4 regions of the Novosphingobium anseongense genome follow, and region 1 is predicted to be linked to each of the others. Evidence: riboswitches for the same ligand, from Rfam matches in the RefSeq annotation. Region 1 holds a riboswitch; each other region holds the start of a gene.

Region 1 (5,833 bases):
TAAAAGCCCCTGCCTTGCTCTTGCGCGCGCTGCCAAAGCACGGTCAATTGGCCGCGAAAATACGAATTGGAGAGAGTGATGGCGATCGACGGCGGGCGGCCGGGCTTCGGTGAGCTGCGGCAGAACTGGCGGATCCTGCCGCCCTGCATGATCGGCATCATGCTCTGCTCGACCCACGGCTATTCGCTGGGGGTGATGATCCCGGTGCTCGAACGCGAGATGGGCTGGTCGCGCGCACAGACCTCGATGGGGCTGATGATCATCTCGACGATCGCGCTGGTCGCGGCGCCGCTGGTCGGCCTCGCGATCGACAAGGTCGGTCCGCGCCGCATCGCGCTCGCAGGCATTCTCGTCTTCGCCTTCGGCCTGGCCTCGCTGTCGCAGGCGACCAGCATCGAATCTTGGTGGCTGCTGTGGATCCTGCTCGGCGCGGGCAACATGCTGATCCTGCCGACGGTCTGGACCAAGGCGATCAACGGCTATTTCGACCGGAACCGCGGAATCGCGCTCGCCATCGCGCTGTGCGGCACGGGCGTGGCCGCCGCTTTCGTGCCGACACTGACCAATTGGCTGGTCGAACACTATGGTTGGCGCCAGGCCTATGTCGGCCTCGGCGTGATCGGCGCGGCGCTCACCTTCCCCGTGACCTGGCTGCTGTTCCGCATGCCCGCCGAGGGCGGCAAGGCCGGCGCCGCAGCCGAAACCCCGCGCCAGGTTCAGGGCGTCTCGGCGCGCGAAGGCTTCACCCAGCCGCGGTTCCTCAAGCTCGCCGGCGCGACCTTGCTGTTCTCGGTGACGATCTGCGCGCTGACCACCAACCTCGTCCCCGTGCTGATCGCCCGCGATCTGACCCCCGCCGGCGCCGCGGGCATCGCCGGATTGCTCGGCCTGGGCTCGATCACCGGGCGGATCGTCGGCGGCTTTCTGCTCGACCGGTTCGACGCCGCCAAGGTCGCCGCCGCGAGCGTCGCCATGCCGGTGGTCACCGTGCTGCTGCTGCTCGCCTTCCCCGGCCCCGGCGTCGCCGCGATCGCCTGCCTGATCCTCGGCCTCGCGGTCGGCACCGAGGTCGACTGCTGCGCCTATCTCGCGGCACGGCATTTCGGGCTCCGTGCCTTCGGCGCGCTGTTCGGTACGATGAACGGGCTGATGCTGTTCGGCAACGGCATCGCCCCGGTGCTGGCCAACCACATCTACGACGTGACCAAGAGCTACGACATCGTACTCTGGGCTCAGATTCCCGCCTGTCTGGGCACGATGCTGCTGTTCCTGATGCTGGGCCCCTACCCCGATCTCGATGCCGAGGACGCGCCCCACGACGCCCCACTCGCCGATCCCGCGACAGCCTGATCGGAATAGACGACATTGCGCTTGGCAATGTGCGCCGCCCTCTGCTAGTCGCACGCGGCCCGCACCCGTAGCTCAGCTGGATAGAGCGCTGCCCTCCGAAGGCAGAGGCCACAGGTTCGAATCCTGTCGGGTGCACCATATATCCGCAGATTCGGCTTTCCGCAGCGACATCGTCAGTGCGCTCGTCGGGCGCTTGTGATTTGCCCATCTCCATTGTATCAGCCGCGCCGTTCGCGATCCCAAAGATTGCGGACGCATGATCGCGCCGGTGCCTCGCAAGAGGCTTAAAACGGGAACGCGGTGAGGAAGGCCGGAGCGATCCTGCGTTTCCGAATCCGAGGCTGTCCCTGCAACTGTAAGCGGCGAGCGCGATGCACATGTGCGGACGGGTAGGATCCCGAGCCGCCAACCACTGGGCCGGACGCTAAATCATGCGAGGCCTGGGAAGGTCGTGCATCAAGCTATGACCCGCGAGCCAGGAGACCTGCCGGCGTCTGGTCGCTCTTGCCTTGGTCCAGGGGATGGCCGCGGCACGGTGTACTCCGTCTGAGCGACGAACGAGCGGCTGGGGCTGCATCGGTTTCGTGTGCCGGTTGCCCCCGGGCGTCCGGCCGGTGCACGCTGCCGACCGTTCATGAACGGCAAGCCCCTGCCCAGTGTCGTGAGACGCCGACGGGGGAGTATCATGAAGACTTTTGCACCGGCTGCTTTCGCGGCCTTCTCTCTCTGCGCGCCTGCGCTGGCCCATGCCGGCGAAGCCGATGCCACTGCCGCCGAAGGCGAAACGATCGTCGTCGTCGGCACGGTCGACCAGCTTCGCCTCAACGTTAAGACCGAAGGCGCCAGCCGCCTCAATCTCACGCCGCTCGAAACGCCGGCCAGCGTCGAGACGCTCGACGGCAATGCGATCCGCCTGCGCGGCGACCTGACCATCCAGGATGCCGCGGCCCGCGCGACGGGCATCGTCAACACCTCGGGCGTGTTCGGCTTCGGCCTCTCGTCGCGCGGCTTCACCGGCCAGAACTCGGTGATGACGCTCTACGACGGCATGCGCATGTACAACAACACGCTGACCTTCCCGGCCGATCCATGGATGGCCCAAAGCGTCGAGATCCTGCGCGGGCCGGCCTCGGTGCTCTATGGCGAAGGCGCGATCGGCGGCGCGGTCAACGTCGTGCGGCGGCAGCCTGGCGACACGCTCGAAGTGGCCGGCCGCGCCGGTGCCGCCTCGTTCGACACGTTCAACGTGGCGGCCGGTGCCGGCGGGCCGATCAACGATAGCGTCGGCTTCCGCGTCGACGCCAGCTATCGCCGTTCCGACGGCTGGATGGCGCGCGGCGAGAACAGCGCACTCGCGCTGTCGGGCGCGATCCGGTTCAAGCCCGCGAGCGATCTCAGCATCACGCTGTCGCACGACTTCAGCACGCAGAAGCCGCGCACCTGGTTCGGTGTGCCGCTGGTCAACGGCGCGCTCGACACGTCGATCCGCAAAAACAACTACAACGTAACCGATGCCGTGCTGCGCTTCCGCGACAACTGGAGCCAGGGCAAGATCGAGTGGACACCGTCCGAAGCGCTGACGATCCGCAGCACCTTCTATCACCTCTGGGCCAACAAATACTGGCAGAACGCCGAGAACGTGACCTGGGTCGCGGCGACGGCGACGAGCCCGGCGCAGATCCGCCAGTCGAGCTTCCTCGAACTCTACCATATCCAGAAGCAGACCGGGAACCGGACCACCGCCAATCTCAAGCAGAGCTTCGGCACGGTCGAGAACCAGGTCGTCGTGGGCTTCGACGTCAACCACATCAGCTACAAGAACGTCAGCAATTCGGGCAACAACGCCACGCGACTGATCAGCGTGGTGAACCCGGTGCCCGGCCTGTTCATCGATCAGCCGACCGCGACCACCAGGCCGCGCTATACCAACGTGATCCGCCAGTTTTCGGTCTTCGCCGAGGACCGGCTGAAGCTCAGCGACGAATTCTCGCTCGTCGGCGGGCTGCGCTACGACCGGCCGGAGATTACCAAGACCGACTATGTCACGGCGACGAACAACTTCACGGGCACTCCCGATGCGGTGACCTGGCGCGTCGGTGCGGTCTATCAGCCGATCCCGACGCTCTCGCTCTATGGTCAATATGCCACGGCCGCCGATCCGGTCGGCGCGCTGGTTTCGACCAGCCTCGCACAGAGCAGCTTCGACCTTTCGACGGGCCGCCAGTACGAGCTGGGCATCAAGCACGTGTTCTGGGGCGGGCGCGGCCAGTGGACTCTGGCCGCCTACGACATCGTCAAGAAGAAGCTGCTGACCTCCGACCCGCTGATCCCGACGATCCAGGTCCAGGTCGGGCAGCAATCATCGAAGGGCATCGAGGCGTCGTTCTCGCTCGAACCGATCGAGGGCGTCAGCATCTCGCTCAACGGCGCCGTGCTGCGCGCGCGCTATGACGACTTTTCCGAATCCGTCGGCGGCGTGCTGTTCCAGCGCGCGGGCAATCGTCCGACCAATGTCGCGGCGAAGACCGCCAATGCCTTCGTCAGCTGGGAAGTCCTCGAAGGCTGGGTGATCGACGGCGGCGTGTCCTATGTCGACAAGCGTTATCAGGATGCCGCGAATACACGCGTGATCCCGGCCTATACGCTGACCGATATCGGCCTTCGCTGGCAGTTCGTCGAAGCGGCGAGCGCCAGCCTGCGCGTGCGCAACCTGTTCGACGAGACCTATGTGCGCTCGACCTATGGCGCCTCGCAATGGGTGCTCGGCGATCCGCGCACGGTGGAGGCGACGATCCATGTCGCCTTCTGACGGCATCGCGATCACCGATGGGAGCGCGCCGCGGGCGCGTTCCCATACCCCTTCAACCAGAGCGCTATGGCGCGCCACCAAGCGCTTCCTCTATTTCTTCCACCGCTGGACGGGCATCGTCCTGTGCGTGTTCTTCGCAGTGTGGTTCGTTTCGGGCGTCGTCATGATGTATGTCCCGTTCCCGTCGTTCCGCGCGCCCGAGCGGATCGCGGGGGCCGTACCGATCGACTGGGCGCGGGTCAGGGTCACGCCCGATGCCGTACTCACGACCTTGCGCGAGAGTGCGTTCCCGAAAGAGATGCGGCTGGGCATGTCGGGCGACGTTCCCGTCTATCGTGTCGCCACCGCGGACGGGCGCCGCGCGATCTCGGCCGAGACCGGGCAGGAAATCCGTGCGGTCGACGCGCCGCAGGCCGGCGCGATCGCTGCGGCTTTCGTCCAGGCACCGGTCGCCTCGATCGTCGCGGTTCGTCAGGACCAGTGGGTCGTCACGCGCGCCTACAAGAAGATCGCGCCGTTCTGGCGCATTCGCCTGGCCGATCCTGCGGCAACCGACGTCTACGTCATGCAGCAGACCGGCGAGATCGTGCAGAACACCACGGCGCACGAGCGCTTCTGGAACTGGCTCGGCGCGGTCCCGCACTGGATCTACTTCGAGGCGCTGCGCGTCTATCAGGAGCCCTGGCGCCAGACCGTGCTCTGGACCTCGGGCGTGGGCATGCTCGGCGCGATCGCGGGGATCTGGATCGGGTTACTGCGGGTCCGGATCAGCAAGCGCTACAAGTCGGGATCGGTCAGCCCCTATCGCAGCTGGATGAAATGGCACCATGTCGTCGGCCTGGTCGGCGGTGTCTTCGTGGTGACCTGGGTGTTCAGCGGCTGGTTGTCGATGAGCCCCTGGGGCGGCTTCCGCGACGAGGACAAGGGTATCGCCGAGCGCTATGTCGGCGCGAAGCCGGGCTTTGCCACCACCGACCTGCGCGGCCTCGCCGGTACGGCACGCGATGCGCGCGAGCTCGAGTTCACCCATCTCGGCGGTATACCGGTCATCGTCGCCTGGCGCGATCCCGAGCACAAGCGGCTGCTCGACGGTGCAACCGCCGAGCCCATCTCGCTCGCAAAGGCGCGGATCGAAACGATCGCGCGGTCTGCGGTGACGGACGGCAAACTCATGCGGACCGAACGCCTCGAACACTACGATCGCTACTGGTACGCCACCGGTGATCCGCGTCGCGATGCGCGGTCGCTGCCCGTGCTGCGGCTCGTGTTCGACGATGCGAACCAGACCTGGTTGCACATCGATCCGGCCACGGGCCGGTTGCTGGGGCGAGCAGGATCGGGCAGCCGCTCCTATCGCTGGCTGTTCGCGGCGCTGCATAGCTTCGACCTGCCGTTCCTGCTGGAACACCGGCTGCTACGCGATCTGCTGATGTGGCTGTTGTCGGCGGCCGGACTGATCGTCTCGGTCTCGGGCGTGGTCATCGGCTGGCGTCGGTTGCGGCCCGTTCGGGGCCCCGCGCAAGCCGTTCGCCTCCCAGGCGGACGATAAGTGCGCGGGAGCGGTGGTGCCGAACCTTTCGGCACCACCGCGAAACACGATCACCGAGCCTGGCTGACTTCCTTGCGCGACAGCGACGTGGTCAGCTTGCCCTCGGCTTCGGACAGGGTCGAAGC
Region 2 (5,833 bases), on a different contig from region 1:
CGCGCGGCCTGGCGCAGGAACGACAGGGCATTGGGCACCCCGCCCTGGCGCAGGTATTCGCGCAGCTTCTCGCGGACCTCGGCCGGCACCGTCGAGGCGCGGTCAAGCGCGGGATCGGCCTCGCGCCCGTCGGCGATCGCGGCGAAGGCAATGCCCTTCTCGCGCGCGACGAGCGCGATCTCGTCGATGCCGTAGGGCCAGTAGGACTTGCCGCCGAGCAGGATCACGCAGACGAATTTCGCCTTGGCGACGACCTTCTCGACATAGAGATCGACCGAATAGGGATGCTTGAGCTGGAGCAGGTTCGCCAGCCGAACCGACGGCGCGCCATCCGGCAACAGCGCGGCGGCACCGGCGAAGCAGGCGAGTTCGCTGTCGGCCACGGTCAACACGACGATGTCGCCCGGCGCCTGATCGAGATCGATCGCCTCGTCGCCGTTCGAGACGGTGCCGGGGGTGGCGGAGAGCAGGTGCATTACGGCAAGATCCTCCCCTGAAAGGGGAGGTGGCGCGCGCGTAGCGCGTGACGGAGGGGTGTCCCGCTATCGAGGGGGCGACACCCCTCCACCACGCGCTGCGCGCGCGGTCCCCCTCCCCTTCCAGGGGAGGATCGGGACTGCTCCATCATAGCCCTCAGCCCACCACGCCGCGCAACCCCGCCTCGATCGCCGCCTGGTCGAGCCCCTTCTGGCCGATCACGACGAGCCCCGTCTTGCGCGCCTCGCCCGGCTTCCAGGCGCGGTCGAAGAAGTGCTGCACGCGCGGGCCAACCGCCTGTATCACCAGCCGGCTCGGCTTGCCCGCGACCGCGACCATGCCCTTGATCCGCAGCACGTCGTGCGCGGCGATGACCTCGCCCAGCTTGCTCACCAGCGCGTCGACATCGGCCACTTCGCCGCCGTTCAGCACGAAGCTGTCGAAGTCGTCGTGGTCGTGCTCCTCGGCGCCGTCCATGTGCGACTTGCGGCTGTCGAGATCGTCCTCGGCGGCGGCGGTGATGCCGAGCAGCGCGGCGATGTCGACCGCGCCGTGGTTCGCGTTGACGATACCGACGCCGGGGCGCGTCTCGGCCTCGACCTGCTGGCGCACCGCGGCCAAGGTCGCGGCATCGACGAGGTCGGTCTTGTTGAGCACGACCATGTCGGCGCAGGCGAGCTGTTCCTCGAACAGCTCCTCGAGCGGGCTGTCGTGATCGAGATTGGGATCGGCCGCGCGGGCTGCGGCCAGCGCCGCCTCGTCATGCGCGAAGCGGCCCGCGGCCACGGCATCGGCATCGATCAGCGCAACCACGCCGTCGACCGTCGCGCGGGTGCGGATGTCGGGCCACTGGAAGGCCTTGACCAGCGGCTTGGGCAGCGCGAGGCCGGAGGTCTCGATGATGATGTGCTCGGGCGGGTTCTCGCGGTCGAGCAGCTTCTGCATGGTCGGCAGGAAATCGTCGGCCACGGTGCAGCAGATGCAGCCGTTGGCCAGTTCGACGATGTCGTCCTCGGGGCAGGCTTCGTCGTTGCAGCCCTTGACCAGCTCGCCGTCGACGCCGACGTCGCCGAACTCGTTGATGATCAGCGCCAGCCGCTTGCCCTTGGCGTTCTGCAGCAGGTGGCGGATCAGAGTGGTCTTCCCCGCGCCGAGGAAACCCGTGATGACTGTGGTCGGCACCTTGCTCATGCGCATTCTCCTCGTCGCGGACCGCACACGCGGCCCGTCCGCGCGCACCGGCCCTGGTGCGCCGCTCAGACGGAGAAATACCGTGCCATGGCCAGTCCCTGGACCGCGGCAAGAGCGACCGGTGCGCCGGCAGGTCTCCTGGCTCGCGGGTCGTCACGCGATGCACGAGCCTTCCCGGACCGTGCTCGGTCCAGTGGCCGCTTCCCGGAAACCGGGAAGCCAGTGCAGCGCGCTATCCGCTTACAGTTGCAGGGACAGCCTGGGTTTTGAGCGGCGAACGCCCGCACCCCGTTCCCGATTAAGCCCCTCGCGGGGCACCGGCGCGATCTGCGGGCGCTCTAGAGCGGCGGCGGTGGCAGCGCAAGCATTCCTCCCCCGCCGGGGGGAGGGACTAGGACCCTAGCCCCGCTTGGGCCCGCGCGGGACCTCGCGGAAGGCGACGCCCTTGTCGCCCGAGGCCTCGCGCGGCATGCCGAGCACGCGCTCGGCGATGACGTTGCGCGAGATCTCGGTGGTGCCGCCGCCGATGCACGAGACCTGACGCATCAGGAACTCCATGCCCTGCACGCCGACGCCGTCGCTCTCTTCCTCGGTCCAGCCGGCCGCACCGGCGCCGGCGAGATCGAAGGCGATCGTGCGCTGGCGGACATTGGCCATGCCGCGGAACAGCCGCGCGACCGAGGACATGTCGGTGTTGCCCTTGCCCGCTGCCGCGCCCGAGGCGAGCCGGCGCTGCAGCTCGTTCGCGACGAGGCCGAGCGCGCGCGATTCGCCGATCAGCTCCTGCGCGGCGGGATCTTCGAGACGCCCCGCCTGGCGCGCGATTCCCACGGGCGTCACCTCGCTGCGGCCGTGCGACAGGCCCACGGGCTGCGTCACATAGGGCGAGTTGTGACCCATGCGCTCGTGGAACATCCAGCGCTGGCCGACGGTCCAGCCGCCGTCGATCTCGCCGACGCGATCGCTGTCGGGGATGCGGACGTCGGTCATGAACTCCTCGCAGGCCTCGCTCTCGCCGTTGAGGCGCTCGATCCGGCGGATCTCGACCCCCGGCTGCTGCAGCCGCATGAGGAACACGGTGAGCCCCTGGTGCTTGGGCACGTTCCAGTTGGTGCGTGCAAGGACGATTCCCCAGTCGTGCCACCAGGCGCGCGAGGTCCAGACCTTGGCGCCGTTGAGGATCCAGTCGTCGCCATCACGCACGGCCGAGGTCGTCGCGCCGGCAACGTCGGAACCGCCGCCGGGCTCGGACAGCATCTGCGCCCAGAACTCGTCGCCCTTGAGGATCGCGGGGATATGCGCGGCCTTCTGCTCGGGCGTGCCGAACTCCATGATGACGGTCGCGCAAGGCGTGAAGGTCGGCACGGTGAAGCGCGAGGGGTATTCGTGGCCCGCGAGTTCCTCGTTGAAGGCACGGTTGTGCTCGGGGGTTAGACCCTGGCCGCCGTATTCCTTGGGAAAACAGAGCCCCGCGAAGCCGGCGTCGTAGAGCTTGCGCTGCAAGGCGCGGTCACGCGCCACGGCGACGAGTTCCTCTTCGTCGTCGGCACAGTCCTGGGTCAGGTCGAAAGGCTGGATCGGGCCGAGATTGGCCTTGATCCAGGCGCGCGCGCGCAGGCGGAAGTCTTCGACGCTTTCGCCAATGGCATTGTTGCCCTCGCTCATGCCGCGGCCTCCTTCTCGATCTGGATTTTGGCGAGCAGCCGGCGGTGGTCGGCCGGGGTGCCGTAGAGCAGGCGGTTCAGCGAAACGCGCCGCAGGAAGAAGTGCAGGTCGTGCTCGTAGGTCACGCCGATGCCGCCGTGAAGCTGGACGCAGTCCTGCGCCAGTTCGGGGCCCTGCTCGCCGATGTAGGACTTGGCGGCGCTGGCCTTCTCGGTCGCCGATGCGGTCCGGTCGGCAACGGCCTCGGCCGCGGCGTCGGCGATCGCATGGCTGCCTTCGAGCCAGGACTTCATGTCGGCGAAGCGGTGCTTGAGCGCCTGGTACGAGGCCAGCGCGCGGCCGAAGGTGTAGCGGTCGAAGGCCCAGTCGAGCGTCATCGCGAAGGCCATGTCCATCGCGCCGACGGCCTCGGCCGTGAGCATGACCGCGGCGTTCTCGACCTGGCGCGAGACCTGCGCGCCGGCCTGGCCGTATTCGCCGATCAGCGCAGACGCAGGCGCGCGAACGCCGTCGAAGGAGACCGCGCCGAAGCGGCGCGTCACGTCGATGCCCTTGAGTGCGGTGACCGTGACGCCCGGCGCATCGGCGGGGACGAGCACCTGGGTCATGCCGCTGTCGCTGCGACCGGTGACGAGGAAGTATCCCGCCTGCTTGGCCGACTCGACCGGACGCAGGGTGCCGTCGATCACCAGGTCTTCGCCGTCCTTGCGGATCGTGATCGCGGCCTCTCCGGGGTTCTGCCAGGGCGCGTGGCCGAGAACGCTCGTGGCGATAACGCCGCCGGTCAGCACGTCGCCGAGCACGCCGCGCTGAAGATCGCCCGCCTGGCCGCTCAAGGCCGATGCGACGACGTTGCAGTCCACGAGCGGCCCCGGTGCGGCGTTGCGGCCGAATTCGTAGGCGATCAGCGCGAGATCGACCGCACCGCGGCCGCTGACGCTGCCGCCGCCGTCGTCCTCGCTCACCAGCAGCATGGTCCAGCCGAGTTCGGCGCCCGAGCGCCAGTAGGCCGGATCGAAGCCCGCCGGATCGTGGCGCAGATCCTTGCGCTGCCGGCTCAAAGGTACGTGATCGCCCAGAAAGCGCGCGGTCGTGTCGCGCAAGAGCTCCTGGTCAGACGTCAGGACATGCCACATAGATTCGTTCTCCCGCCGCGAGGGCTAAATGCTGCGGGAGAGCTTGGCAATCCAGCATGCCGAACAAGTGTTCAGCATATCGCGGGGCCGAAGTGCCTATTCGTGGCGAAGGGCGTCGATCGGATTGAGCGAGGCGGCGCGGCGCGCGGGGAAATAGCCGAAGACCACGCCGATCAGCCCCGAGATGATGAAGGCGACGACGTTGATCTGCACATCGAAGGTCCAGGGCACCTGCATCAAGGGCGTCGCCACGGCGATCACGACTTGCGCCAGCAGCAGCCCGATCACTCCGCCGAGGCACGAGAGCACGATCGATTCGACGAGGAACTGGAGCAGCACCTCGTTGGCCACGGCGCCGATCGCCAGGCGGATGCCGATCTCGCGCGTGCGCTCGGTCACCGAGACGAGCATGATGTTCATGATGCCGATGCCGCCGACGACAAGGCTGATCGCCGCCACGGCGGTGACGATGCCCGTCAGCAGGGTCGTCGTGCCCGTCAGCGTGTCCGAAATCTGCTTGGTGTCGAAGATGTTGAAATTGTCCTCGCGCCCGTCGGTGATCCGCCGGCGTTCGCGCAGCAGGTCGCTGATCGAGGCCTGGACCTGGCTCGTCGAATAGGCCTGGTCGACGCCGACGAGCATCAGCCGGACGTCGGTGCTGCCGGTGAAGCGGCGCTGGACCGCCTTGATCGGCATGATCACGACATCGTCCTGATCGCCGCCGAAGCCTGCTTGGCCGCGCGTCGAGAGCACGCCGATGACGTCGCAACTGACATTGCCGATGCGGAAGCGCAGTCCCACCGCGCCGCCGCCGCGGAACAGGTTCGAGCGCACCGTATTGCCGATGATGCAGACCGCCTTGCCCGCGGCTTCCTCGGCCGGGGTGAAGTACCGCCCCGAGGCGAGCGGCCAAGGCTGGACCTTGAAGTAGTCCGAGGTCGTGCCGTTGATCGTCGTCGACCAGTTGGCGCCTTCGTAGATCGCCGTCGCAGTCGATTGTGCCTGCGGCGCGACCGCGGTGACGCCGGCGATCTGCTGGGCGATCGCGGTGACGTCGCTGGGATCGAAGTCGGGCGGGCGCGGTCCGCCGCCACCGCGGCCGAAGCCCTGGCCCGGGCGGATCTGCAGGACGTTGGTGCCCAATGCGGAAATCTGCTGCTGCACCGCCGCCGTGGTCGCCTTGCCCAGCGTGGTCATCGCCACGACCGCGCCGACGCCGATGACGATGCCGAGTATCGTCAGGAACGAGCGCAGCATGTGCCGGCGGATAGACCGCAGCGCGAGAAGGAAGATCGTGCCTAGCATGGGAAATCCTCCCCGGAACGGCGAGGGGGACCGCCACCGAAGGTGGTGGTGGAGGGGGT
Region 3 (5,833 bases), 840 kb from region 1:
TAGCCCGCGTGACGCTGACGCGCGGCGACAAGCTCAACGCGCTCGATCCGGCGATGTTCGATGCGCTGATCGCGGTGGGGCAGGCGCTGTTCGACCTGCCCGGGCTGCGCTCCGTCGTGCTCTCGGGCGAAGGCAAGGCCTTCAGCGCAGGACTCGATCTCGCGACCTTCGAGGAAGCGCTCGGCGGTGCGGCGGCACCGCTGACCCAGCGTACGCACGGCAATGCCAACCGCTTTCAGCAGGCGGCGCTGGTCTGGCGCAAGCTGCCCGTGCCGGTGATCGCCGCGGTTCACGGCGTCTGCTTCGGCGGCGCCCTGCAGATCGCCAGCGGCGCCGACATCCGCGTCGTGGCGCCCGAAGCGCGGCTGGCGGTGCTCGAAATGAAGTGGGGGATCGTGCCCGACATGGGCGGCTTCGCGCTGTGGCGCGGCTGCGTGCGCGACGACGTGCTGCGCAAGCTGACCTACACCAACCGGGAGTTCTCGGGCGAGGAGGCGCTGGCTTTCGGTTTCGCCACGGTGGTCGATGCCAATCCGGTGGCGCGCGCCATGGCGCTGGCGCAGGATATCGCACAGCGCAGCCCGAATGCGGTGCGCGCCGCGAAATCGTTGTTCAATCGCAGTACGGAGCTTTCGCTCGACGACATTCTGGCCGCCGAAAGCTTCGAGCAGCAGCGGCTGCTCGGCACGCGCAACCAGATCGAGGCGATGATGAGCCAGACCGAGAAGCGGCCGGCGAATTTCGTCGATCCCTGAGGCTCAGCGCACCGGGATCTTGATCATAACCGGCAGCAGTTCCTTTGGCTGCGAGGCGCCGTGCGAACCGAACAGCACACTGGCCGCGGTGAACAAGGTCAGCGCGACCACGCCCCAGTGCAGCGTCTCCGCCTTGCGGACCGGCGTTGCGACTGCCGTCGGCTTGCGCAGACGCGGGACCGGCGTCGGCTCCTCCATCAGCCACGGCGGCGTCTCATCGGCCGCGACCGGCGACTTCACCGCGTTCGCGGGGGTGATGATTCCGGGCTGGGGAAGCGGGAGTGCTTTGGCGGTTTCCATGGGCTTTTAGCTAGGCTTACATGGTAAACGAAATCTTACCGCGAAGGGGAAATGGCGACGTGAACGAAGTTGAGATCGTGATCTGCGAGCATGAAACTCTGGCCCTGCGCGGCGAGCTGGCAACGCCCTCAGGCCCGGGCCCGCATCCCGCCGTGCTGGTCGTGCACAACGCCTTCGGCCTCGGCACGCACATGCGCCAGGTTATCCAGGACCTCGCCGCCGAAGGCTATGTCGCGCTCGCGGTCGATATGTACGGCGACGGCGCCTACAGCGAGGACGAGAGCGTCGTCGGCGGCCTCGTCGCGCCGCTCTGGGGCAATTCCGAACGCCTGCGCGCACGCATGGGCGCCTGGCACGATGTGCTCAAGGCACGACCCGAGGTGGCCCCGGATCGGATCGCCGCGCTCGGCTATTGCTTCGGCGGCATGTGCGTGCTCGAATTCGCACGCGGCGGCGGCGATGTTCGTGCGGTGGTCAGCTACCATGGCATCCTCACCACGGCCGCACCGGCAGCCAAGGGCGTGGTCACGGCCCATGTCGCGGTCCACACCGGCGGGCGCGATCCGCACGTACCGGCGGCCGACGTCGCCGCACTGCGCGCCGAACTTATCGACGCCGAAGCCGACTGGCAGATCGCCGAATATGCCCATGCCTACCACGCCTTTACCGATCCTGCGGCCGACGACCCGAAGAACGGCCGCGCCTACGATGCGTTGGCGGACCGGCTGTCCTGGGCCTCGACCTTGGCGCTGCTCGACCTGAAGCTGCGCGGCGCGGAAGTGTAACCCATTTCCCGCACCTGTGCCGATAATGCCGCGGCGCAACGGGCGCGCGGTTGGCACGCTCGGCTAGGCGGCCTAAGCCGCGCACCGACCGCGGGAAACCGCGGCGAAGATCGCGCCGGTGCCCCGCGAGGGGCTTAATTCGGGAACACGGTAAGGCAGAGACATCTGCCCAAGCCGAGGCTGTCCCTGCAACTGTGAGCGGATAGCGCGATGCACGAGGCTCCTCTGGAGCCGCCACTGGGCGCCGATCGCGTGCCTGGGAAGGTCGTGCATCGTGCCGTGACCCGCGAGCCAGGAGACCGGCCGGCGCATGGTCGCTCTTGCCTTGGCCCAGGGATCGGCCACGGCACGGTTCTCCGTCTGAGCGACGACCAAGCGGCGGGGCCGCTGTGGTGCGCCGGAGGTGGGTCGATTGCGCCAGCCCCGTCCGGCGCGTCGGTCGAGGGCATCAACGCCCCGGCAGCCCCCGCCCTCGTTGCCCGGCGCGGAGGGACAAGACCATGAAGACCGCCTATACCTCGCTGCTGGCGCTGGCCGTAGCCACGCCCGCTTTCGCGAGCTCGAACCCGAGCCAGCCCGCCACCAACGCCGCGGGCGAGACGATCGTCGTCACCGCCTCGCGCTCGAACGCGGGTATTGCCGCCGACCGGCTCGGCGCCTCGGTGACGGTGCTCGACGCTGCGGCGATCGAAGCGCGCCAGACGCGCGTGGTTTCCGACGTGCTGCGCGACGTGCCCGGCGTCGCCGTCAGCCGCGCGATCGGCGGCCTCACCCAGATCCGCCTGCGCGGCAGCGAAGCCAATCACGCGCTCGTGCTGATCGACGGCATCGAGGCCAGCGATCCGTTCAACGGCGAATTCGACTTCAACGGCCTGATCGCCGACCAGGCCGTGCGCATCGAAGTGCTGCGCGGCCAGCAAAGCTCGCTCTACGGCTCCGACGCGATCGGCGGCGTGGTCCACTATCTGACCCTGAGCGGCGCCGAGGCCCCGGGCTTCACCGCGCGCGCCGAGGGCGGCTCGTTCAACACCTTCGACGGCGCCGCGCGCTTCGCCGGTGCGACCGACCAGCTCGATTACGTCGTCTCGGGCGGCTACTACCGCACCGACGGCACCCCCGTGGCCCGCAACGGCACGCGCGACGTCGGCTCGGAGACCGCCGGCGTCAACGCCAAGCTGGCTTGGACGCCGAGCGAGAGCTTCAAGCTGACCGGGGTCGCCCGCTACTCGTGGAACGACTACGACGTCGCCAACACCGAGCAGAACCCGGCGAGCCCGTTGTTCGGCTTCATCGTCGACAGCCCCGGGGTGCGCGCCACCAAGGAGAGCCTCTACGGCCTGCTGCGCGCCGAGCTGACCGGGCTCGACGGCCGCTGGGTCAATGCCCTTACCGGCCAGTACGCCGACGTCACACGCAAGGGCTATACCGGTGCGCTGCGCGACACCGGCAGCAATGGCCGCCGCTACAAGGGCTCGTTCGAATCCAGTCTGCGGTTCGGGGACGAGGTCGTCGTCCACAAGCTGACCGGCGCGCTCGATCTCGAGCGCGAGGAGTTCCAGAACACCACGCCCGGCGGCTTCGCCTTCACCGGCCGGCGCAACACGACCAATCTGGGCCTGGTCGGCCAGTACGAACTGAGCATCGACGAGAAGGCCACCTTCGGCGCTTCGGTCCGCCAGGACTGGAACAACCGCTTCGCCGATTCCACCACCTGGCGCGTCCAGGGATCCTACACCCTGCCAACCGATACGCGCGTTCACGCCGCCTATGGCACGGGCGTCAAGAACCCCGGCTATTTCGAACTCTACGGCTTCGTCGACGGCCAGTACATCGGCAACCCGAACCTGCGCCCCGAGAAGTCCGAAGGCTGGGAAGCCGGGCTCGAGCAGCGCTTCGGCGAGATCGCGACGATCGGCGCGACCTGGTTCGACAACCGGCTCAAGGGCGAGATCTTCACGACCTTCCCCGCGCCGACCTTCATCGCCACCCCGGCCAACCGCACGACCAAGTCGCGCCAGCGCGGCGTCGAAGTCGCCCTGTCAGCCCGGCCCGTGCCGCAGTGGCGGATCGACGCGGCCTATACCTGGCTCGACGCCGACGAGAACGGCGCGGTTGAAGTGCGCCGCGCCAAGCACATCGCCAGCTTCAACTCGACCTGGACCACCGCCGACGAGCGCCTCTCGGGCACGCTGACCGTGCGTTACAACGGCCGCCAGCAGGACGTCGCCTTCACCGACCCGAGCTTCGTGCCGGTCAACGTGACGCTCAAGGACTACGTCCTCGTCAACCTCAACGCCGAGTATCGGCTGACAGGCGCCATCACATTGTTCGGCCGCGTCGAGAACCTGTTCGACGAGGACTACGAAGAGGTGTTCAGCTATGCCACGCCGGGCGCGAGCGCCTATGGCGGGGTCCGCGTGAAGTTCTGATCCGATGATGAGCCCTCCCCCTCCGGGGAGGGCTTCAGACCACCAGATCGAGTGTGAGCAGCAGCCCCTCGGATCGGTAGTCGAAAGCGACATGGCCGTCGCTGCCATGGAGGGCGGCGGCGATCATGCGCGAGCCGAAGCCGCGGTGGGTCGGCGTCGTGACCGGCGGACCGCCACTCTCGCGCCATTCGAGACGCAAGGTTGGCCGCTCGGTCTCGGCCAGACGCCAGGCGATCGAGACCCGGCCGTGCTCGGCCGACAGCGCGCCGTACTTGACCGCATTGGTGCCAAGCTCGTGCAGCACCATCGTCAGCAACAATGCCTTGTTGGCCGAAAGCCGCACCTCGGGTCCCTCGACCGAGACGCGTGGCGTGCCCTTGATCGAGAAAGCGGCGAGCGAGCGCTGCACCAACGCGGCGATATCGATCTCCTGCCAGTCGCTGAGCGTCAGCAGGTCGTGCGCGCCCGACAGCGCATGCAGCCGGCTGATGAACGCATCTTTCTCGGACGGCGGCGTGGTCTTGAGCGTCTGCGAGGCCAGCGCCTGGATCGTCGCGAGCGTGTTCTTCACGCGGTGCTTGACCTCGTGCAGCAGCAGTTCGCGCGCGTCCTCCGCCGCTTTGCGGTTGGCGATCTCGGCCTGGGCTGCACTGTGCAGCCGGGCGTTGTCGATCGCGACGGCGGACTGCGAGGCGATCGCAGCGATCAGCGATTCGGTTTCGGGCGCGAAGCGATCGGGCTCGGCATGTCCGAAGAACAGGCCGCCGATCACCGCACCCGACGACGAAACCACTGGCACCGCGAGATAGGAGACCACGGGCAGATGACCGGTAGGCATACCCTTGTGCGGCGTGTTCAGGCCGTAGCGCGGATCCTGGCGGATGTCGGCCGAGCGAACGATGCCTTCGCCGAGAAAGGTCGGCGCGAAGATCGCGGTGTTGCGCGGCATGCCGAACCGATCGAAAGCATCGCGCGGGGCGCCCGACAGCGCGTAGAGCACGTAGCTTTCGCCATCGGCGTCGAGCACGTTGTAGAAGAAGGCGCCGAACTGCGCGCCGCTCAGCGCGGTTGCCTCGTCGGTCACGGCCTGAACGATGCGCTCGAGATCGAGATCCTGCGAGATGATCCGCGACACCCGGTTCAGCGCTTCGAGCCGCTCGGTCTGCCGCTCGAGCAGCGCGTCGGCCTGTTTCTTCTGCGTGATGTCGCGCGCGATCTTCGAGGCGCCGACGATCGAGCCGTCGGACCGCCGGATCGGCGAGATCGTCAACGAGATGTCGATCTGCCGGCCCGACTTGTGCAGGCGCTTCGTCTCGAAATGCTCGACCCTTTCACCGCGGCGCAGGCGCTCGATGATGTCGGTTTCCTCGCTGCGCCGATCGTCGGGGATCAGCGTCAACACCGAATGGCCGATAATCTCCTCGGGCCGGTAGCCGAACAGACGTTCGGCTGCGCCGTTCCAACTCGTTATGGTTCCGTCGAGCAGCTTCGAGATGATCGCATCGTCAGAACTTTCGACGATCGCGGCGAGGCGCAGCGCAGCCTCCAGCGAGGATTCGAGTCT
Region 4 (5,833 bases), on a different contig from region 1:
GACAGCCGATGATCGCGGCGGGGCGCGGACAATCGCGATCTTCGAGCATGTTCAGCAGGTGGAACAGCGCCGTCGGGGCATTGCCGATCGCGACCAGCGCACCGGATAGATGCGGCCGCCAGAGTTCGAGCGCGGCGGCCGAGCGGGTGTTGCCCAGCACACGCGCCAGGTCGGGCACCGCGGCGTCATGGAGCGTACAAATCACGGCATTGTCGGCGGGCAGACGCGCGCGCGTGACGCCTTCGGATACCATACGTGCGTCGCAGAGGATCGGCGCGCCCTGCGCCAGGGCGTCGCGCGCCACCGTTGCGAAACCGGGCGAAAAACGGATCGACGACGCAAGCTCCACCATGCCCGCCGCGTGAATCATCCGCACGGCGACCGGCTCCTCATCGGCCGAGAAGAGCGCGAGATCGGCCTCGGCACGGATCGTGGCGAAGGACTGGCGATAGATCGCCGCGCCGTCCTTCTCGTAGTCATGGGGCATCAACAGGCTCCGAAATGGGCAAGGAGATCGGCGGCGGTCAGGCCCGCGCGCAAAGGTTCGGCATCGGCGCGGGCGTCCAGCGCAAGGTCGTATCGGCCCGCGCGCCCGGTCAGCATCACGTCGGCCGGGGCCGACCGCGCACAGCCCTTGGCGCAACCGGAGACGTGGAGGCGTCCCGCGACATGGGGGGCGAGGTGGCGCGCCAACGCTCGGGTCTCCACGCCCGCTTGCGGGCAGGCCGGTTGGCCAGAACAGGCATCGACACGCAACAGCGGCGCGGCGGGGTCGGTCGACAGGTCCGGAGCCTCGATCGCGACGTGAGCGCCTTCGACCAGAAGGATGCGCCACGGCGAGACGCGGAAACCGCTCTGCCCATCGGCGAGGCGCAGCAGCGCCTCGACTTCGACGCGACCGAAAGCGAGACCATAGGCCATGCCGCGCGGCCAAGGTCCCGGCAGCAAGTGCGGTCCCGGCGATGCGAGCCGGGCGGCGCCGGCAGCCCACGGCGGAAGTGGCGCATCGTGCCGGGCCATACGTCCTGCACGGCCGCCGCCGCTGGCGACGAACCAATGGGCGAGCCCGATCAAGGCATCGACTTCGCCGCCGCGATCGACGGGCATTCCCACCTGCCGACCATCGGCACGAAGCATGATCCCACCGTCGGCCGCACGTTCGAGCCGGAAATCTCCAGGTTCGTCGGCAAGAACGGGCGCGACGCCGGCATCGATCACGAAGCCGACCTTCCCCGGCAGTTCGGGAAGCTCGCCGATGCGTTCGAGCAATTCGCAGGCCAGGCGATGGCTGTCGTCGGCCTCGCGCCATTCGGGCGCGATCAGCACATTGCGGGCGCGCTCGTGCTCGGCTTGGGCATCGACGAGCCCCGCGTCGAGCAGGCGATCGAGCAGCTTGGGCCAGCTTGCCTCGGTCACCCCGCGAATCTGGAAGTTGGCTCGGCGCGTCAGGTCGATCAGGCCGTTGCCGTGTTCACGGGCTGCGGCGCACAGTTCTGTGATCGCGTCGGACGTCAGGCAGCCGAGGCGCGGCTTCACGCGGACCAGCAGCCCGTCACCCGCCATCATCGGACGCCAGGCGTCGGGGCACCAGCCCCTCACCGCAACGTTCCTGCTGGCTTCGGCCTCGCGGCTCACACCCGATCTCCGCCGCGCCGAACGACGAATGGCGGGGCTTGCCGGAAGACCGGTCGACGCGCGGCGGCGGGCAGGCGCGGCAGGCACCCGTCGCAACGCGACCGTGCAGCCCCAGCCGCACAGTTTCGTCGCCCAGACGGGAATGGACCGTGCCGCGACCAATCCCTGGGTCAGGGCAAGAGCGACCAGAGCGCCGGCAGGTCTCCTGGCTTGCGGGTCGTCGCTCGATGCACACCTTCCCAGACGGATCATATCCGTCCAGTGGCTGCCCTTTCGGACTCGTGCATCTCGCTATCCGCTCACAGTTGCAGGGACAGCCGCGGATTTGGGGGCGAGCCCCGCACCGCATTCCCGATTAAGTTCCTCGCGGAACACCGGCACATTCATGGCATGCCCAAGATTGCTCCGGGGCATCGGCCAGCCCCTAGTGGAAATCAGCCACCAAGCCAAGGTGCGTCACGGTATCGACAGGTCGCGGTAGCGCGCCTTTCCGATTCCGATCGCAACGCGTGAATGGGACAGGTCGCCCTCGCCCCATAAAAGACAACGATGTCATTTGGCTGTAGTGAATAGCTCCTAGCAGCCCCTTCATCCAATGAGGGGGACTGTTACGATGCATGTCGCAGCCAACAAGATTCAGATTATCTCGCTTCTCGCCTCGGCCTCCGCTCTGGCCTGGGCACTGCCGGCCTCAGCGGCTTCGCGCGACGATGAAGCAGCGGCCGAAGCGGCAGCCGATGCCGCTCCCGCGGTGGGCGAAAGCGACATCATCGTCACCGGGGCCGCGCGCGCGCAGCGCCGTTTCGACGTGCCTTACGCGGTGAATTCGTTGTCGCAGGCCGAGGTCGAGCGCATCGCGCCCAAGAGCTTCGCCGACCTGCTAGGCACGGTTCCCGGCATCCAGGTCGAAGCGACCGGCGGCGAAGTGCAGAACATCACGCGCATCCGCGGCATCCCGACCGACCGCGGCTACATGATCTTCCAGCAGGACGGCCTGCCGCTGTACCATGAGATCGACGGCGTGTTCTTCAACTCGGGCGAAGGCATGAACCGCTACGACCTGATGACCGAGCGGGTCGAGATCGTCCGCGGTGGTCCGGCGCCGATTTACGCCTCGAGCGCGGCGGCGATAGCCAACAACATCACCGTTACCGGCACCGACGAGGCGCGCGGGCGCGCTCAGGTGACGATCGGCGATACCGGCCTCTACCGCCTCGATGCGGTGCAGTCGGGCCCGCTCGGCGAGCGTACCTACTACGCGATCGGCGGTTTCCTGCGCCAGCACGACGGCTATCGCAAGAGCGGCTTCCCCAGCGACAAGGGCGGCCAGATCCGCGCCAACCTGAAGCACGATTTCGACAACGGCTTCGTCAAGGTGGCCGTGACCTACGTCAACGACCACAACCTTTTCTATCTGCCGATCCCGATCGCCGATCCGCGCAACCCTGCGGTCTCTCTCGACCGGTACATCGACTATCATCGCGGCACGATGAACTCGCCGGCGCTGCGCAACGTCAACATCAAGTACCGCGATGGCTCGGGCACCGTGCAGGGGCTGAACCGCGATCTCGCCGATGGTCGCCACATGCGCTTCTTCAACGCCAACCTGCACTACCAGGGCGAATTCGGCGACTATGCCGTGTCCGCCAAGGTCGGCTTCACCAAGGGCAAGAGCAGCTTCGACGCGTTCTATTCGACGACCAACCCGGCCGATGCCACCACCTTCGCCAACGGCTATCTCGCCGCTGCGCGCACCGCCTTCGGCGCGGGCGTGGCACGGATGGGCTATGCGATCGCGGGCACCAACGGCGCCACGGCCTATGATCCGAGTACGGCCTCCGGCCTCGTCATGTCGGGTCAGTATCGCGCGGTTGAGGCAGACTTCCACTCGACCCAGGCCGATCTGAGCGTCACCCGCAAGTTCGAGACCGGCTTCGGCACGCACGACATCCGCGTGGGCACCTATGGCTCGATCTATGGCAACAAGAGCCTGCAGGTCTATCAGGACATGCTGATCGAAGTCCGCGGTCAGCCGCGCACGCTCGATCTCCTGGCCTATTCGGCAACGGGCGCGGTGCTCGGCTCGGTCACCGACAAGGGCGTGCTGCGCTATACCACCACGCTCAACCAGGGCGAAGGCGACGCCAAGATGATCGCGGTCTATGCCAACGATACCTGGGACATCACCCGCGGCCTGCGCCTCGACGCCGGCATCCGCAAGGAATGGTACGACCTCGACGGCTTCGCGCTGCTCTCGGCCAATGCCAACCTCGGCGACGCGACGACCCTGGCCGACGACACCACCCGCGCCTTCACCGGCGCAATCGTTTCCAACAAGCTCAAGCCTTCGGCGACAAATTGGACGGTTGGCCTGAACTACGACTTCAATGGCAATCTGGGCGCCTATGGTCGCGTCTCGAACCTGGAAGTTCCACCCAACCTGGGTGTCACGACGAGCACGGCGCCGACCATCATCAAGACCAAGGCCCGCCAGTACGAAGTGGGCCTCAAGGCCAGCTTCGGCCCACACTATCTCTACGTCACAGGCTTCTATACCAAGTTCGATCCGTTCAACGCCTCGTTCGTCGCGTTCAACCCGATCACCGGCCGCAACGACCAAGCCGTGCCGTTCATCGGCGAGGCCGTGTCCAAGGGCGTCGAAGTCGATGGTCGCCTCGCGCCGACCTCGTGGTTCGAGTTGGCCGGTTCGGTCACCTGGCAGGATCCCGAATATCGCAACCTGGCGAACACTGCGGGCGCCGATCCCAGCGCGGTCAACGGCAACCAGATCATCCGCGAGCCCAAGTTCTTCGGCAATCTGCGCCCCACCCTCCACTTCCCCGTGGGCGACGGCGAACTGGAGGTTTCCGGCCGCTACGAATGGACCGGCCGGCGCTATGTCGATCTGTTCAACCTGACCGGGCTGCCCGCCTTCCAGACGATCGGCGCCTCGGTGTCGGTCACCCAGGGCGGCTGGCGTTTCCAGGTGGTCGGCGACAACCTGACCAATGCCAAAGGACTGACCGAGGGCAACCCGCGCACCGACCAACTCGCCGGTCAGGGCGCCAGCGATGCGATCTACGGGCGTCCGTTGTTCGGCCGCAACTTCCGCTTCATCCTCAGCCGGAGCTGGTAATATGCGCAGGTCCTGCGCCGCGGCGCTGATCGCCTGCCTTGCCGCATCTGCGATGATGCCGGCGGCAGCCTCGGCGCAGGACCCGGCCGGCTATGCCGCGCCGTTTTCCGACACTCTCGAAACGCGGGTCTTCCCCCTGTTCGCGATGCTGCACGCGGCGCCGGGCTGGCCGCAGGCGCTCGCGCGCGATCCGGCGCTGCGCAAACTGGCGGCGGATCGCGCCGCCCGCGCGGCGCAGGAGACATGCTCGCCCGCGCCGCTGTGCCTGGCCGATGCCTGGACCTGGACCCCGGCCGACGTGGCCCTGGTCGAGACGCGCCTGCGCGCGCTGTTGCACGACCGGGACCTGGCCGCGGCGCTGATCTCTCGCCAGATGCGGCCTTCGGGTCGCTTCGCCGCCCACGCCGCGTTGCCCGATGGGGATTTCGTCGGCGCGGCCTGGCGCGATGCCGCCGCGGCGATCAACCGAACGATCGCGGTCTATGCCAAAGGCGAAGCACCGCGTTATCCCAAGATCGACGGGTTCATCTTCGACCTCGCCGTGCCCGAATACACACAGGTACTGAGCGCCCACGGCGTCGCGACCGCCGGCCAGGCTCGCGAAAGCGACCTGTTCTTCGATCCTGCCCAGCGCTACGCGGTGGGTCTCCTCCAGATCAACGAGCGCACCGATGCGGCCGGATACCGCCCGCTGCTGGCCGGCGAGAACGCAGCCGCCACCGCCGCAGTCAAGGTGACCGACTGGAGCGTCAAACCCTATGTCGCACTCCTCGTCTTCGGGCACGGGCCGGAGGACGCTCAGTCGCGCACCGGGGTCATGGGCCATATCCGCATGCGCATCGCCGCCGATCTCTTCGCGCGCGGCCTCGCCCCGTTCATCGTGGTGAGCGGCGGCAACGTCCATCCCAACCGCACGCCGTTCAACGAGGCGATCGAGATGAAACGGCTGCTCGTCAGCCAGCACGGCGTGCCCGCCGACCGCGTGCTGATCGAACCACACGCGCGCCATACCACGACCAACCTCCGCAACTGTGCAAGGCTGCTGCTGGCAGCCGGCTTTCC

The links. Region 1 has a riboswitch for cobalamin ahead of WG901_RS09535 (TonB-dependent receptor). Riboswitches for the same ligand answer to the same signal wherever they lie in the genome.
Region 2: linked by a shared signal. The riboswitch ahead of cobW (cobalamin biosynthesis protein CobW) and the one ahead of WG901_RS09535 (TonB-dependent receptor) in region 1 are both predicted to bind cobalamin.
Region 3: linked by a shared signal. The riboswitch ahead of WG901_RS13635 (TonB-dependent receptor) and the one ahead of WG901_RS09535 (TonB-dependent receptor) in region 1 are both predicted to bind cobalamin.
Region 4: linked by a shared signal. The riboswitch ahead of WG901_RS07020 (cobalamin biosynthesis protein CobG) and the one ahead of WG901_RS09535 (TonB-dependent receptor) in region 1 are both predicted to bind cobalamin.

The regions. Positions count from the first base shown of each region.
Region 1 is NZ_JBBHJZ010000002.1:173,516-179,348, forward strand. It holds gene WG901_RS09525 (MFS transporter) at 79-1,350, shown strand; tRNA gene WG901_RS09530 (tRNA-Arg) at 1,412-1,488, shown strand; cobalamin riboswitch at 1,600-1,856, shown strand; gene WG901_RS09535 (TonB-dependent receptor) at 2,036-4,159, shown strand; gene WG901_RS09540 (PepSY domain-containing protein) at 4,146-5,708, shown strand; gene WG901_RS09545 (hypothetical protein) at 5,759-5,833, opposite strand, start outside.
Region 2 is NZ_JBBHJZ010000003.1:228,102-233,934, reverse strand. It holds gene cobN (cobaltochelatase subunit CobN) at 1-476, opposite strand, end outside; gene cobW (cobalamin biosynthesis protein CobW) at 634-1,668, opposite strand; cobalamin riboswitch at 1,780-2,000, opposite strand; gene WG901_RS15100 (acyl-CoA dehydrogenase family protein) at 2,068-3,333, opposite strand; gene WG901_RS15095 (acyl-CoA dehydrogenase family protein) at 3,330-4,469, opposite strand; gene WG901_RS15090 (ABC transporter permease) at 4,566-5,774, opposite strand.
Region 3 is NZ_JBBHJZ010000002.1:1,010,685-1,016,517, reverse strand. It holds gene WG901_RS13650 (crotonase/enoyl-CoA hydratase family protein) at 1-755, shown strand, start outside; gene WG901_RS13645 (hypothetical protein) at 759-1,055, opposite strand; gene WG901_RS13640 (dienelactone hydrolase family protein) at 1,115-1,840, shown strand; cobalamin riboswitch at 1,940-2,162, shown strand; gene WG901_RS13635 (TonB-dependent receptor) at 2,341-4,269, shown strand; gene WG901_RS13630 (PAS domain-containing sensor histidine kinase) at 4,304-5,833, opposite strand, start outside.
Region 4 is NZ_JBBHJZ010000001.1:1,476,680-1,482,512, forward strand. It holds gene WG901_RS07015 (precorrin-8X methylmutase) at 1-487, opposite strand, end outside; gene WG901_RS07020 (cobalamin biosynthesis protein CobG) at 487-1,566, opposite strand; cobalamin riboswitch at 1,814-2,029, opposite strand; gene WG901_RS07025 (TonB-dependent receptor) at 2,249-4,771, shown strand; gene WG901_RS07030 (YdcF family protein) at 4,773-5,833, shown strand, end outside.